4 regions of the Agrobacterium sp. NPDC058088 genome follow, and region 2 is predicted to be linked to each of the others. Evidence: predicted binding sites of a transcription regulator. Region 2 holds the regulator's gene; each other region holds the start of a gene.

Region 1 (3,136 bases), on a different contig from region 2:
AGAAGATTTTCAACCAAGCTTCTAGGCGGCGTTTCCATGCCGGTCCGCTCCCTCTCGCGTTGCTCTATTGAAGAGCATGCAATCCGCTTTACTAATAAAATGCAAGGTTGTTTCATAGTTGATCTGCAACGCCGTCACCATCGTTCTTTGCAATTGAGCTGCCAGGATCGGCGGACCGCGTGGCTTCGAATTGGCGGTCGGGCACTTCACTTTAATCACATAGTGACGAAGGCAGATTTTCTGGTCAAAAACCCAAGCCGAGTTGCGACGGTTCCTCGTCTTCGGCTTCCCTTTCATTGGTGAGCGACGACAGCGTTACACCGAGGAGCCGAACCGGTCGCTTGAACGGATAGACACCGGCGAGAAGGGCATTGGCCGCGTCGAGGATGTTTTCGACGCCCGAATAGGGGAGGGCAATTGTCTTGCTCCGCGTCGCCTGGGTGAAATCGGAATATTTGATCTTCACTGTCACCGTCTTGCCGCTGAATCCCTTGGCCTCGCAGTAGCCCCAGACCTTTTCCGCAAGCGGCCGGAGCTCTTTCGTCGCGAGCTCGAGGTCGTCAATGTCCGCGGTAAACGTATCTTCCGCGCCGACAGACTTTCGCACTCGATCCGGCCTGACCTGCCGCTCATCGATGCCCCGGGCAATGCCATAAAAGTACGGACCGGACTTTCCGAAATGCTCGACCAAAAAAGGCAAGGACTTTGCCTTCAGATCCGCACCTGTCTCGATCCCCAGCCGCTGCATCTTTTCCGCTGTCGCCGGGCCGACGCCATGGAATTTCTTGACGGCGAGCTGTTCGACAAAGGCTGGACCGTTCTTCGGCGTGATCACCGCCTGGCCGTTCGGTTTGTTCAGATCGGACGCCATTTTTGCGAGGAACTTGTTGTATGAAATCCCGGCCGAAGCGTTCAGTCCTGTCACCTCCTTGATCCTGGCCCTGATTTCCAGAGCAATCTCCGTGGCGACAGGCATATGCTTCAGATTTTCGGTAACGTCGAGATAGGCCTCGTCGAGCGACAAGGGTTCGATGATCGGCGTGTAGTCCGCAAAAATCTCACGGATCTGTTGCGAGACGGCGCGATAGACTTCAAACCTGGGCTTCACGAAGATCAGATCGGGGCATTTTCGCGCCGCCGTGACTGACGGCATGGCCGAGCGCACGCCGAATTCCCGCGCCTCGTAGCTTGCTGCTGCGACGACGCCACGGGCAGCCGCTCCGCCAACAGCCAAGGGTTTGCCACGAAGCTCCGGGTTGTCGCGCTGCTCGACCGACGCGTAGAAGGCATCCATGTCCACATGGATGATTTTTCTGACGGTTGAGACGGAGGCGAGATCCATTGCGATTAAGAGTCTCTGGTGAAACGAAACGGGAACATAGCATCTTCCGGCGCGGCATCCAAGTGCCAGCGATATTTGGTCGATCGACTGAGGGAAATTAGTCGCTTCTTCAGGCATTCAGTCATCAACTCAAGTGAATTGCAGCTTGCCAAACTGGATGCTGGATCGCATCTTGACCGATAGGCCGCAGGCGCGATCCGATAGTTGTAGCTATAAGAGGACTGCCAATGGAAGTAACGCCGCCGCTGCGAGACAACACAAAGAACGACCAACCGCCCGCAACCGTCGCGGCAGTGATCCTGGCTGCCGGAAAAGCCAGCCGCATGGGTGAGGGCGGAGGCCATAAGCTGCTGGCCGAATTCGATGGAGAGCCGCTAGTGCGCCGTGCCGCGAAAATAGCGCTCTCCGCCGATGTGGACTTCGTCATCGTTGTGACCGGTCACCGTCGGTATGAAATAGAGGCAGCACTTCTGGGGCTGGAGGTAACCACCATCTGCAATCCCGACTATGCATCCGGCATGGCGAGCTCGCTGATCGCGGGATATTCAGCCGCAGCAGCGCGTGGTGCCGATGGCGCTCTCGTCATGCTTGCGGATATGCCCGGGGTGACGGTCGGCGACCTCAACGCCCTGATCTCCTCTTTCCGCCAGCATTCGGGGCAAGCGATCATTCGCGCGGTTTCGCGGGGCAAACGTGGAAATCCGGTCATCCTTCCGAAGTCACTCAGCGATTTCATCATGCGGCTTGAAGGCGATGTCGGGGCGCGGCACCTCGTAGAGACGTCGGGGACCCCGGTCATCGATTTGGATATCGGCGATGCGGCCCGTCTGGATGTTGATACGCCCGAGGAGGTTCTCGCGGCCGGAGGCGTTTTGAAAGGATAAGGTCCGTGGCGGGCCCGAGCAAGCAGCCGGATATCTTCAATGCATCTGGTGCGCGCTGGGTGGGAGACCACATTGCTTCATTGGATCGGGACACGTTGCGGACGGCTCATCCTCCGTCGCATTTTGTTAACACCAAGCCACAGGCATCATTTTGAGGTCGAGGCCCTATATAGGGCCTCGACATTTCGGCGAATGGTTTCTACCCGGGTGAAACACCAGGAAGATTGCCGCCGCCAATGGCGTCAGTCGAGCTCAACCATCAGCTTGTCCAGGGTGATGGGCAGGTCGCGAACACGAACTCCTGTCGCATTATAAACCGCATTGGCAACCGCCGCACCAACCCCCGTTATCCCGATTTCTCCTATACCCCGTGCGCCCATCGGGGCCTGCGGGTCGGGCTTGTTGGTATAAAGGATTTCGATTGACGGTACATCCATCTGGACCGGCACGTGGTAATCGGCCAGCGAGGCGTTGACGACACGGCCTGTCCGCTCATCGAAGTTGGTTTCTTCCGTGAGAGCAAGACCGATTCCCATGATGATCCCGCCCTTGAACTGGCTGGTCGCCATTTTGTGGTTCAATATCTGACCAGCATCGAAGGACCCTAAGAAGCGCGAAACACGCGTCTCCCCTGTGAGAGCACTAACGCGTACCTCGCAGAACTGGGCGCCGTAGGAATGCATGGAAAAGGCTTCCATTTCGGCTGGTGCAGGTGCTTCCGCCTCGCAAACGAGCTCTTCTCGCCCCGCCCTTTGGAGGATCGATTGGTAGCTCTCAAACCGGCTATTGTCGCTGACGTGCGACAGCCCACCGTCTCTCGGTTCGACTTCGAGAAGCGACAGTCCGGCAAGCGGTGAGTCATTGCCGGCAAGCTTGATCAATTCCTCTACGAAGACTTCTGTTGCGGCAA
Region 2 (3,136 bases):
GATTTCCTTCAGTCCGGCCTCGTACCATTCGCGCATGGCGGGCAGGGCGAGCAGCCGGTCGCAATAGGCTTTCGCTGCCGGCGAAAGATCGGCGCCATAGGTCTGGAAACGGAACGCCACCGGGCAGAAGAAGGCGTCGACCGCCGTGAATTTCTGACCGGCGAGAAAAGGTCCGCCGAATCTGGTGAGACCTTCACTCCACAACGCATCGATGCGCTTTATATCGGCCGCAAGCCCGGCATCGCCAGCTTTTGGTCTTACCCGGATACCGACCGACATGGGGTAGAGATTGCGCAGTGAGAAAAATCCCGCATGCATTTCGCTCGCCGCCGAGCGTGACCAGGCCCGCGCCTGCTTGTCGCTCGCCCAGACGCCCTGATGCCTCTCGGCCAGATATTCGGCGATCGACAGTGATTCCCAAACTGTCACTCCCTCGTCGACAAGGCATGGCACCTTGCCGGTCGGCGAAAATGTGGAGAAGGAAACACCTTCGCCGAAGGGAATGAGTTTTTCATCAAAGGCGATGCCAAGCGTGCGCATCAAAACCCAGGGTCGCAACGACCATGAGGAATAGTTCTTGTTGGCAATATAAAGATCGTACATGGCGTTTTTCCCCGATAGGACGCGCATTTCTACACCTGCGAAGGCGCTCTGGAATATCGCAAATAATCCATGGCTCCCATAAGCCGCATTGATGAATGGGAAGCGAGGGTGACAGAAAAGAGTTCTGTCGATCTCACCGCTTGGAGACAGAAAGCACTTGCGACAATGCTGAGCGAAGCAGAAGGCCGATTGAGTTTACGCGTTAAGCCAACTCTATGCCTGCGGCGTCAGGGAAACAAAGCGAGGATTGATTCTCAAAAAATGACGCGCCATCGGCCAGATGACGCGCATGTTCCTGCATCGGCAAACCAAGTCTTTCCCAGAAGTCGACACTTCATAGGGGAGCACCATTTTTATGACGGCCCCATCGCGACAGGGACTCTGCGCGATGTCACCACATCAATGGTAACGGCGGATCAATCCCACCAGCTTGCCCTGAATTTTCACCCGATCCGGTCCGAAAATGCGGGTCTCATAGGCCGGGTTTGCCGCTTCCAGCGCAATGGACGCACCCTTGCGGCGAAAGCGCTTCAGCGTGGCCTCTTCATCATCCACCAGCGCCACGACAATATCGCCCGGATTGGCGGTGTTGCCGTTGCGGATGATGACGGTGTCGCCGTCAAAAATCCCGGCCTCGATCATCGAATCGCCTTTGACCTCAAGCGCGTAATGTTCGCCCGACCCCAGCATATCCACCGGCACAGCCACATCGTGGGTATTGTTCTGGATGGCAGAAATCGGCACACCGGCAGCGATGCGGCCCATGACGGGAACGGTGGCGGCACCTGCGAAATCGTTGGCGGGCGCCTTAGGGGCGGGGGCGGGTTCCGGCTCCTTCGGTTTTCCGAGACTTCCCTCGATGACGCTCGGCGAAAAGCCGCGCTGCGGCCTTGCGCCCGGCGTGTAAGCCTCAGGCAACTTGATGACTTCGAGCGCTCGCGCCCTGTTGGGTAGCCGGCGAATGAATCCGCGCTCTTCGAGTGCGGTAATCAGCCGGTGAATACCGGATTTCGAAGCAAGATCGAGTGCGTCCTTCATTTCATCGAAGGAGGGCGGCACGCCGGACTCTTTCATTCTTTCATGAATGAAGAGAAGCAATTCCTGCTGTTTGCGCGTGAGCATGAGGAAAACACCCTTGAGAATCGTCGTTGAAGTCGCGAAACAAATACAGAACGAACACTATATGTTCCATATGTGTTCTGCAATCCCCTAAAATTTCGTGAACCTGCTATCTGTTGTTTTGATGATTTGCTTCATGGCGCCTGATTGTGCTCTTCTGACGTCCAAATCGTCCAGGTATGCTTGGGCGGGGTGCCAGCGCAGGAAAACAGGCCATGATGAAATCACATCGCATCGATCATCTCGTTCTGCCAGTGGAAGATCTCGGCATTGCCGTAAAGCGCCTTGTCAGCCTTGGATTTACGGTCGCACCGGAAGCTTTGCATCCGTTCGGAACCCGAAATGCCTGTGTCTTTTTCAAAGACGATACCTATCTTGAGCCACTCGCGATTGCTGATCCGGCTAAATATAACGCATCTGCGGACGGCGGCGATGTGTTCACAGGCAGGGACAGGGCCTTCAGGCAAAAAGTCGGGCAGGAGGGCTTTTCGGCTCTCGTGGCCAAAACCGAGGATGCCCTTGCAGACCATGAGAGGTTTGTGACGTCGGACGTGTCGGCTGGCGATGTATTCCATTTTTCACGCCCCGTGCGGATGCCAGACGGATCGCAGAGCGAGGCGGCCTTCCGTCTCGCCTTCGCGGCAAGCGGTTCGGCGGCGGATTTCTTCCTCTTTAGTTGCCAGCGGCTGCGCGCCCTGCCGGGAGACCGCGCGGCGCTGGAGCGTCACGCCAACAGTGTCTCAGGCCTTAGCGAAATTATCCTGTTTTCAGGTGGCGACACGAAGGCGGTGCACCTGATCGAAACTGTGTTGGGCTGTGAGGGTAGGGTGTCTTCGGGTGGAGACATGGTTTTTGTTGCCGGCAATGCCCGCGTGAGGCTAACCCAAAAAGCTGACTTGGGCGGACTGGCCTTAGGACTTTCTGCCGGGAGCGACGTCGGATTGCATGGCATGGGCGTCGTCTTTTCTGCCGACGATCTTGCCGTGACAGAAGCGGTGCTTGCTGCTAATGGCGTGTTCTGCGCAAAAGCGGGCGGCCGTCTGGTGGTGCCCGCCGCACCCGGTCAGGGCGTTGCCTTCGCCTTCGAGGAAAAATGATGAGCGTTACGAACAATCTCAAAGTCACCGCCGGCGATGGCGCCAGCAAGGTTTCCTTCTCCAATGCCGAGCGCTTTTCGCTGATCGCCGGTCCGTGCCAGATGGAAAGCCGCGAGCATGCCTTCATGATTGCTGGCGTGCTGAAGGAGCTTTGCGACAAGCTGGGAATCGGACTTGTTTATAAGTCCTCCTTCGATAAGGCCAACCGCACCTCGCTTTCCGGCAAGCGCGGCATTGGCCTTGAGAGTGCGATGCAGGTTTTCGCCGATCTCAAGAAGGAGTTCGGCTTTCCTGTTTTGACCGACATTCACACCGAA
Region 3 (3,136 bases), on a different contig from region 2:
ACCATTTACACTGATTTCAGCTTCAAGCATCGCATTCTCTCTCAGGCGCCTCATGAGCACAGATGTCCTGCGATCAACAAAGCGTTTCGTCAACCTTTCATGTAGCGCATCGGACAATCGATCCTCGATTTCCCGCGTCTTTTCTTGCCAGTGTGTCGGATCGGCAAGCCATCCTGGGCGGTTCGATACATAAGTCCATGTTCTGATCTGCGCAATCCTCGCAGACAAGGTATCGATTTCTCCATCCGTGCGGTCGGCGCGGCGCACCTGCTCGGCCATGAAATCCTCGTTCACCGCCCCGCGCTTGACGAGATCGAAATAGAGCGTGGAAATGAGGTCTGCATGCTGTGCGGGGGCGATGCGGCGATAATCGGGCAGCGCGCAGGCTTCCCAGAGTTTTTCTACCCGCACATCCGTCGTGGTCACGTCGATGATTTCAGGATACCGCGACAGATATTCAAGCGCTTGCTGGTCGATAGCCGGCAGAGCGCGCGAAAGCCCTTGGATCGTCGGCGCGGCGTCAAGGCTCGCGCGCAGATTGGCGATGGAGGAAAAATCGAAATTTTTCGTTCGCCATTGCAGCACCTTCACCGCGTCGAACTGGTGGGTTTCGATCCGCTCCACCAATTCGTCGTCGAACGGATCGACACGCCCCGTCACGCCAAACGTACCATCGCGAAGATGGCGGCCAGCGCGGCCGGCAATCTGGCCGATTTCACCGGGATTGAGATTTCGGAACTGGTAACCGTCGAATTTGCGGTCCTGCGCGAAGGCGACGTGATCGACATCGAGGTTGAGGCCCATGCCGATGGCATCAGTCGCGACAAGATATTCTACATCGCCCGACTGGTAGAGACCCACCTGCGCATTGCGCGTGCGCGGCGAAAGCGCGCCCAGCACCACGGCCGCACCACCGCGTTGACGCCGGACGAGCTCGGCGATGGCATAAACCTCGTCTGCGGAAAAGGCGACAATCGCGGTTCGCTGCGGCAGGCGGGTGATTTTCTTCTGGCCGGCATAAAAAAGCTGCGACAGGCGCGGCCGCTCCACCACTGTAATTCCCGGCAACAGCTTTTCGAGGATAGGGCGCATCGTGCCAGCGCCGAGCAGGAGCGTTTCCTCCCGCCCGCGCAGATGAAGCACCCTATCGGTGAAGATATGGCCACGTTCAAGATCGCCGGCAAGTTGCACCTCATCGATCGCGACGAAAGCGGCCATCGTCTCGCGCGGCATGGCTTCGACCGTGCATACGGAATATTTGGCCTTGGGAGGCGCAATTTTTTCTTCGCCTGTTATCAGCGCCACATTGGGCGCGCCCACCTTTTCGACCAGACGGGTATAGACCTCCCGCGCCAGCAGACGCAGCGGCAGGCCAATGACACCGCTGCCATGCGCGACCATACGCTCGATCGCGTAATGGGTCTTGCCGGTATTGGTGGGGCCGAGAACGGCCGTGACACCGCGGCCGCTCAGGATCATGGGGCGAAAATTCAACGTAGCATCCGCGAATCGACTTCATCTGCTTGCTGTACCGCCCGCCATTCCTGATGAGGGCCGCACACGCACCACACATGGCAACGCCCGCCGACAAAGGCAATAGGCCTCGCCCGCAAAGTAGCGGAAGTGGGTTTATCAGGCGAATTTTCCATTAATATTCTGATACTTGAGGCGCCAAAAAGAATCCGGCAAAAATGCAATCGATTCGGTTACGGAACAGTCTGCGAACGAATCGAATACGAATCGCTGACTCGTTGCGATTCTGTTTTTGTTCTCCGCAACATCTGGTTGGAGAATTCGCGACGCATACCAGATTGTGAATCCGGGTAAGTCCTTGCCCGGATTCAGCTTTCCACTATCGGGAAATACCGTAATGGACTGTCAAGCGGCAATTGCAGAGGGTGATGTTCACCCCTTGGTGAAGGGTTTCGGTCAAAGCGCCTCGCCAGCAAGAAGGCGTGGCGCATTCGCATCCGTCGTGCCAGCGGCCTGACCGATGAAATAGGACTTGAGACCCGGCAAACGATCAACAACTCCGAGACCGAAATCGCGCATGATGCGAATGGGGCCAACATCGTTGGAGAAAAGCCGGTTCAGGACATCCGTCGTTACACCCATGCGCAACGTGTCGAAACGCCGCCAGGATTGATATCGCTCGAGCACATTGAGAGAGCCGATATCAAGACCGAGACGGTCTGCCTCGACCACGGTTTCGGCAAGTGCCGCCACATCCTTGAAGCCGAGATTGAGGCCCTGTCCGGAGATCGGGTGAATGCCGTGCGCCGCGTCGCCGGCAAGCGCAAACCGTGGCGCGACGAAGGAGCGCGCCAGCGTTAGCCCCAGCGGAAAGGCGCGCCGGGGACCGACGGGACGGACGGGACCAAGCTTGTGGCCAAACCGGCGCTCCAGCTCTTCCTCGAATACAAGATCGTCGGAGGCGACCAACCTGTCGGCATCGGCCGTGCGCTCGGTCCAGACAAGCGAGGAGCGGTTTCCCTTCAATGGCAGGATGGCAAAGGGGCCGGATGGAAGGAAATGCTCTTCCGCGCACCCCTCATGCGGCCGTTCGTGTTCCACGGTCGTGACGATACCGGACTGGTCATAGGCCCAATGCACCGTCTTGATGCCAGCCATATCCCGCAGAGCCGAGCGAACACCGTCGCAGGCAATGAGCAATCGCGCTTCCAGCGATGAACCGTCGGAAAGGGTGATGACTGTCGATTGCGGCCCCACGGCAAAACCGGAAACGCTGAGACCGTGACGGATTTCAATACCAAGACGCTCGCAAAGACCGCGTAGCGCGCCCACCATCGCAACGTTCGGAACCATATGGGCGAAAGGCCTGCCTTCCTCCACGGCGCCGTCAAAGGTGAGAAAGACCGGTCGGACGGGATCGGCGGTCTTCGAATCAGTGACGATCATCTTGTGGATCGGCTGCGCCTCCGGCTCGATCTCGTTCCATATGCCAAAAACATCGAGCATGCGCGTGGCCGCCGCAATGACGGCGGAGGCGCGGACGTCCTTCTTCCAGACATCATCAGGGGCGGCTTCAATCACCTGTACATTGAGGTGCGGAGCAGCCTGCTTGATTGCCACAGCAGCGGAAAGACCGACATATCCGCCACCTGCAACTACCACG
Region 4 (3,136 bases), on a different contig from region 2:
CCGCCACCTGAAACGATGGCCATATTGCAAAATCACTGGCTTTTATCGTCCGTATCCAGCCCTGTCCAGCCATGGAGACCGGTGAAGGCGCACCGACAAAGAAAAAGGACCATGCGACGGGAAATCACACGGCCCAATTCATTTCAATCAGCTCATTTCAGAAAAGCGGCCAGACGTTCGATGTCCGGGCCTTCTTGCATATCAGCCTTCGTCACCGTCACCGTCGCTGTCGCCGGCATCCGGACCACCATTCTGCAGGAACCGGTCAGCGATCAGACCGGCATTCTGGCGCAGCGCCAGTTCGATCTCGTTTGCCGTATCCGGATTGTCGCGCAGGAAGGTCTTGGCGTTTTCACGCCCCTGCCCCAGACGCTGGCTGTTATAGGAGAACCAGGCACCGGACTTTTCAACGATACCGGCTTTTACGCCAAGGTCGACAAGTTCACCGGTCTTGGAAACACCTTCGCCATACATGATGTCGAATTCCACCTGCTTGAAGGGCGGCGCCATCTTGTTCTTGACGACCTTGACGCGGGTCTGGTTGCCGACAACCTCTTCGCGTTCCTTGACCGCGCCGATACGGCGGATGTCGAGGCGAACCGAGGCGTAGAACTTGAGCGCGTTACCGCCGGTCGTCGTTTCGGGCGAACCGAACATGACGCCGATCTTCATACGGATCTGGTTGATGAAGATGACCATGCACTTCGACTTCGAGATCGAAGCGGTCAGCTTGCGCAGCGCCTGGCTCATCAGGCGGGCCTGAAGACCCGGCAGGCTGTCGCCCATCTCGCCTTCAATTTCCGCCCGCGGCGTCAGCGCCGCAACGGAGTCGACCACGAGCACGTCAACCGCGCCGGAACGCACCAGCGTATCGGTGATTTCAAGCGCCTGCTCGCCCGTATCCGGCTGCGAGATCAGAAGACCCTGCAGATCAACGCCAAGCTTGCGGGCATAGACCGGATCAAGCGCATGTTCGGCATCAACGAAGGCGCAGATGCCGCCCTTCTTCTGGGCTTCCGCAATGGTCTGCAGCGCCAGCGTCGTTTTACCCGAGCTTTCCGGACCATAAATTTCAATGATGCGCCCCTTCGGCAGACCGCCGATGCCGAGCGCGATATCCAAGCTGAGTGACCCCGTCGAAACGGTTTCCACTTCAACCACATTTTCATTGGAACCGAGCTTCATGATCGATCCCTTGCCGAACGACCGTTCGATCTGGGAGAGCGCCGCTTCCAGTGCCTTGCTTTTATCCACCGATTTATCCTCTACGAGACGCAAAGAATTTTGTGCCATCCGAACCACCTTTAGGTTATTGAAGCCGCACAGGCAATGTAGCAGTATGGGAACGGTATGTACTCTATTTGTTCTCATTTCACAAGGCTGAGCCAGCATATTGAAAACAAATAGTGATAAGTCGTTTGTTCTGCTTTCGTTTTTCTGTGCGCGGCCCCTTGCCGTCAACCGGAGGCGAGATCAGGAAGACGTCAGTTTAGGCCGAATCGTCCGGCCTGACCATCCGCCAAAGAGGGAAACGCAAGCGTGAAGAAAATACTCGTTCTGGGCGGCGCGCACATCGACAGGCGCGGCATGATCGAGACTGAAACGGCACCCGGCGCCAGCAACCCAGGCTCGTGGATGGAGGAGGCAGGCGGCGGTGGTTTCAACGCCGCGCGCAACCTTTCCCGGCTTGGCTTTCAAGTCCGCATCATCGCCCCGCGGGGCGGCGACGTGACAGGCGAAGCGGTGGCGGAGGCTGCGCGGCAGGCAGGCGTCGAGGACACGCCGTTCACCTTCCTCGACCGGCGCACGCCAAGCTACACCGCCATTCTGGAGCGTGACGGCAATCTCGTCATCGCGCTTGCCGATATGGACCTCTACAAGCTCTTCACGCCGCGCCGCCTCAAGATACGCGCCGTGCGCGAGGCGATAACGGCGAGCGATATCCTGCTCTGCGACGCCAACCTGCCCGAGGATACGCTGACGGCGCTCGGACTCGTTGCCCGCGCCTGCGAGAAGCCGCTGGCAGCCATAGCGATTTCGCCGGCGAAGGCGGTGAAGCTGAAACCGGCGCTCGGCGATATCGACATCCTCTTCATGAACGAGGCGGAAGCGCGCGCGCTCACCGGCGAGACGGCGGCTGACGTTCGTGAATGGCCAGATATTCTGCGCAAGGCTGGGCTTTCCGGCGGCGTGGTCACCCGCGGAGCAAGCGAAGTCGTGGCCTTCAACGAAACGGAAAAAGCGATCCTCCACCCGCCCCTCATCCGCGAGGTGAAGGACGTCACCGGCGCCGGGGATGCCATGGCTTCCGGTTATCTCGCTGCCATTGCCGAGGGAAAAACAATTAGGGAGGCGCTGAGACAGGGGGCCGCGGCAGCGGCCATTACCGTGCAGTCACCCTTTGCCACCTCACATGAGCTATCAAAAGACAGTGTCGAGGCCATGTTGGGGCTTGTTCCCCAGGCTGAAATACTGGCATGAACCGCTTTTAAGAACTGGAACAATGTAAATGACCCGCCCCATCTCCCCTCTCCTGCCCATCGTCTATTCTCAGGAAGTCGCCGCCGCCAAGCAGCGCGGTGCGCCGATTGTCGCGCTCGAATCGACCATCATCACCCATGGCATGCCCTATCCCGGCAATATCGAGATGGCGGAAAGCGTCGAGCAGATCATCCGTGATCAGGGCGCGGTTCCGGCCACCATCGCCGTCATTCACGGCACGCTGCATATCGGCCTCGAGAAGGATCAGCTCGAGGCACTGGCGCAGACCACGGATGCCATGAAGGTCTCGCGCGCCGATATCGCCTTTGCGATCGCCGAGCGCCGCACGGGCGCGACGACGGTTGCCGCGACCATGATCGCCGCTGCTCGCGCCGGCATCCGCGTTTTCGCGACCGGCGGCATTGGCGGCGTGCACAAGGGTGCGGAAGAGACCTTCGACATCTCCGCGGATTTGACCGAGCTTGCCAAGACCGGAGTGATCGTCGTCTGCGCCGGCGCCAAGGCGATCCTTGATATCCCGAAGACACTCGAAGTCCTCGAAACCAACGGCGTACCCGTCGTCACCTTCGGTTCGGAAGAATTCCCGGCCTTCTGGTCTCGTTCCTCGGGCCTGGCGAGCCCGCTTTCGCTCAAC

The links. The regulator LexA, encoded in region 2, represses DNA repair genes until DNA is damaged. The targets are predictions, from matches to a motif close to TGTTCNNNNTGTGTTCNG.
Region 1: a site for LexA is predicted at 1,362-1,379, ahead of dinB (DNA polymerase IV). Genes of this name have one in related genera too.
Region 3: a site for LexA is predicted at 1,710-1,727, ahead of ACFVTJ_RS21875 (helicase-related protein). Genes of this name have one in related genera too.
Region 4: a site for LexA is predicted at 1,352-1,369, ahead of recA (recombinase RecA). Genes of this name have one in related genera too.

The regions. Positions count from the first base shown of each region.
Region 1 is NZ_JBHVSU010000006.1:24,970-28,105, reverse strand. It holds gene ACFVTJ_RS16925 (PAS domain-containing protein) at 1-38, opposite strand, end outside; gene dinB (DNA polymerase IV) at 245-1,342, opposite strand; gene ACFVTJ_RS16915 (NTP transferase domain-containing protein) at 1,570-2,226, shown strand; gene ACFVTJ_RS16910 (xanthine dehydrogenase family protein molybdopterin-binding subunit) at 2,469-3,136, opposite strand, start outside.
Region 2 is NZ_JBHVSU010000002.1:923,308-926,443, forward strand. It holds gene ACFVTJ_RS09865 (glutathione S-transferase family protein) at 1-603, opposite strand, end outside; gene lexA (transcriptional repressor LexA) at 1,003-1,725, opposite strand; gene ACFVTJ_RS09875 (VOC family protein) at 1,938-2,819, shown strand; gene kdsA (3-deoxy-8-phosphooctulonate synthase) at 2,819-3,136, shown strand, end outside.
Region 3 is NZ_JBHVSU010000011.1:37,972-41,107, forward strand. It holds gene ACFVTJ_RS21875 (helicase-related protein) at 1-1,479, opposite strand, end outside; gene ACFVTJ_RS21880 (ubiquinone biosynthesis hydroxylase) at 1,930-3,136, opposite strand, start outside.
Region 4 is NZ_JBHVSU010000001.1:669,643-672,778, reverse strand. It holds gene recA (recombinase RecA) at 202-1,293, opposite strand; gene ACFVTJ_RS03305 (carbohydrate kinase family protein) at 1,540-2,481, shown strand; gene ACFVTJ_RS03300 (pseudouridine-5'-phosphate glycosidase) at 2,510-3,136, shown strand, end outside.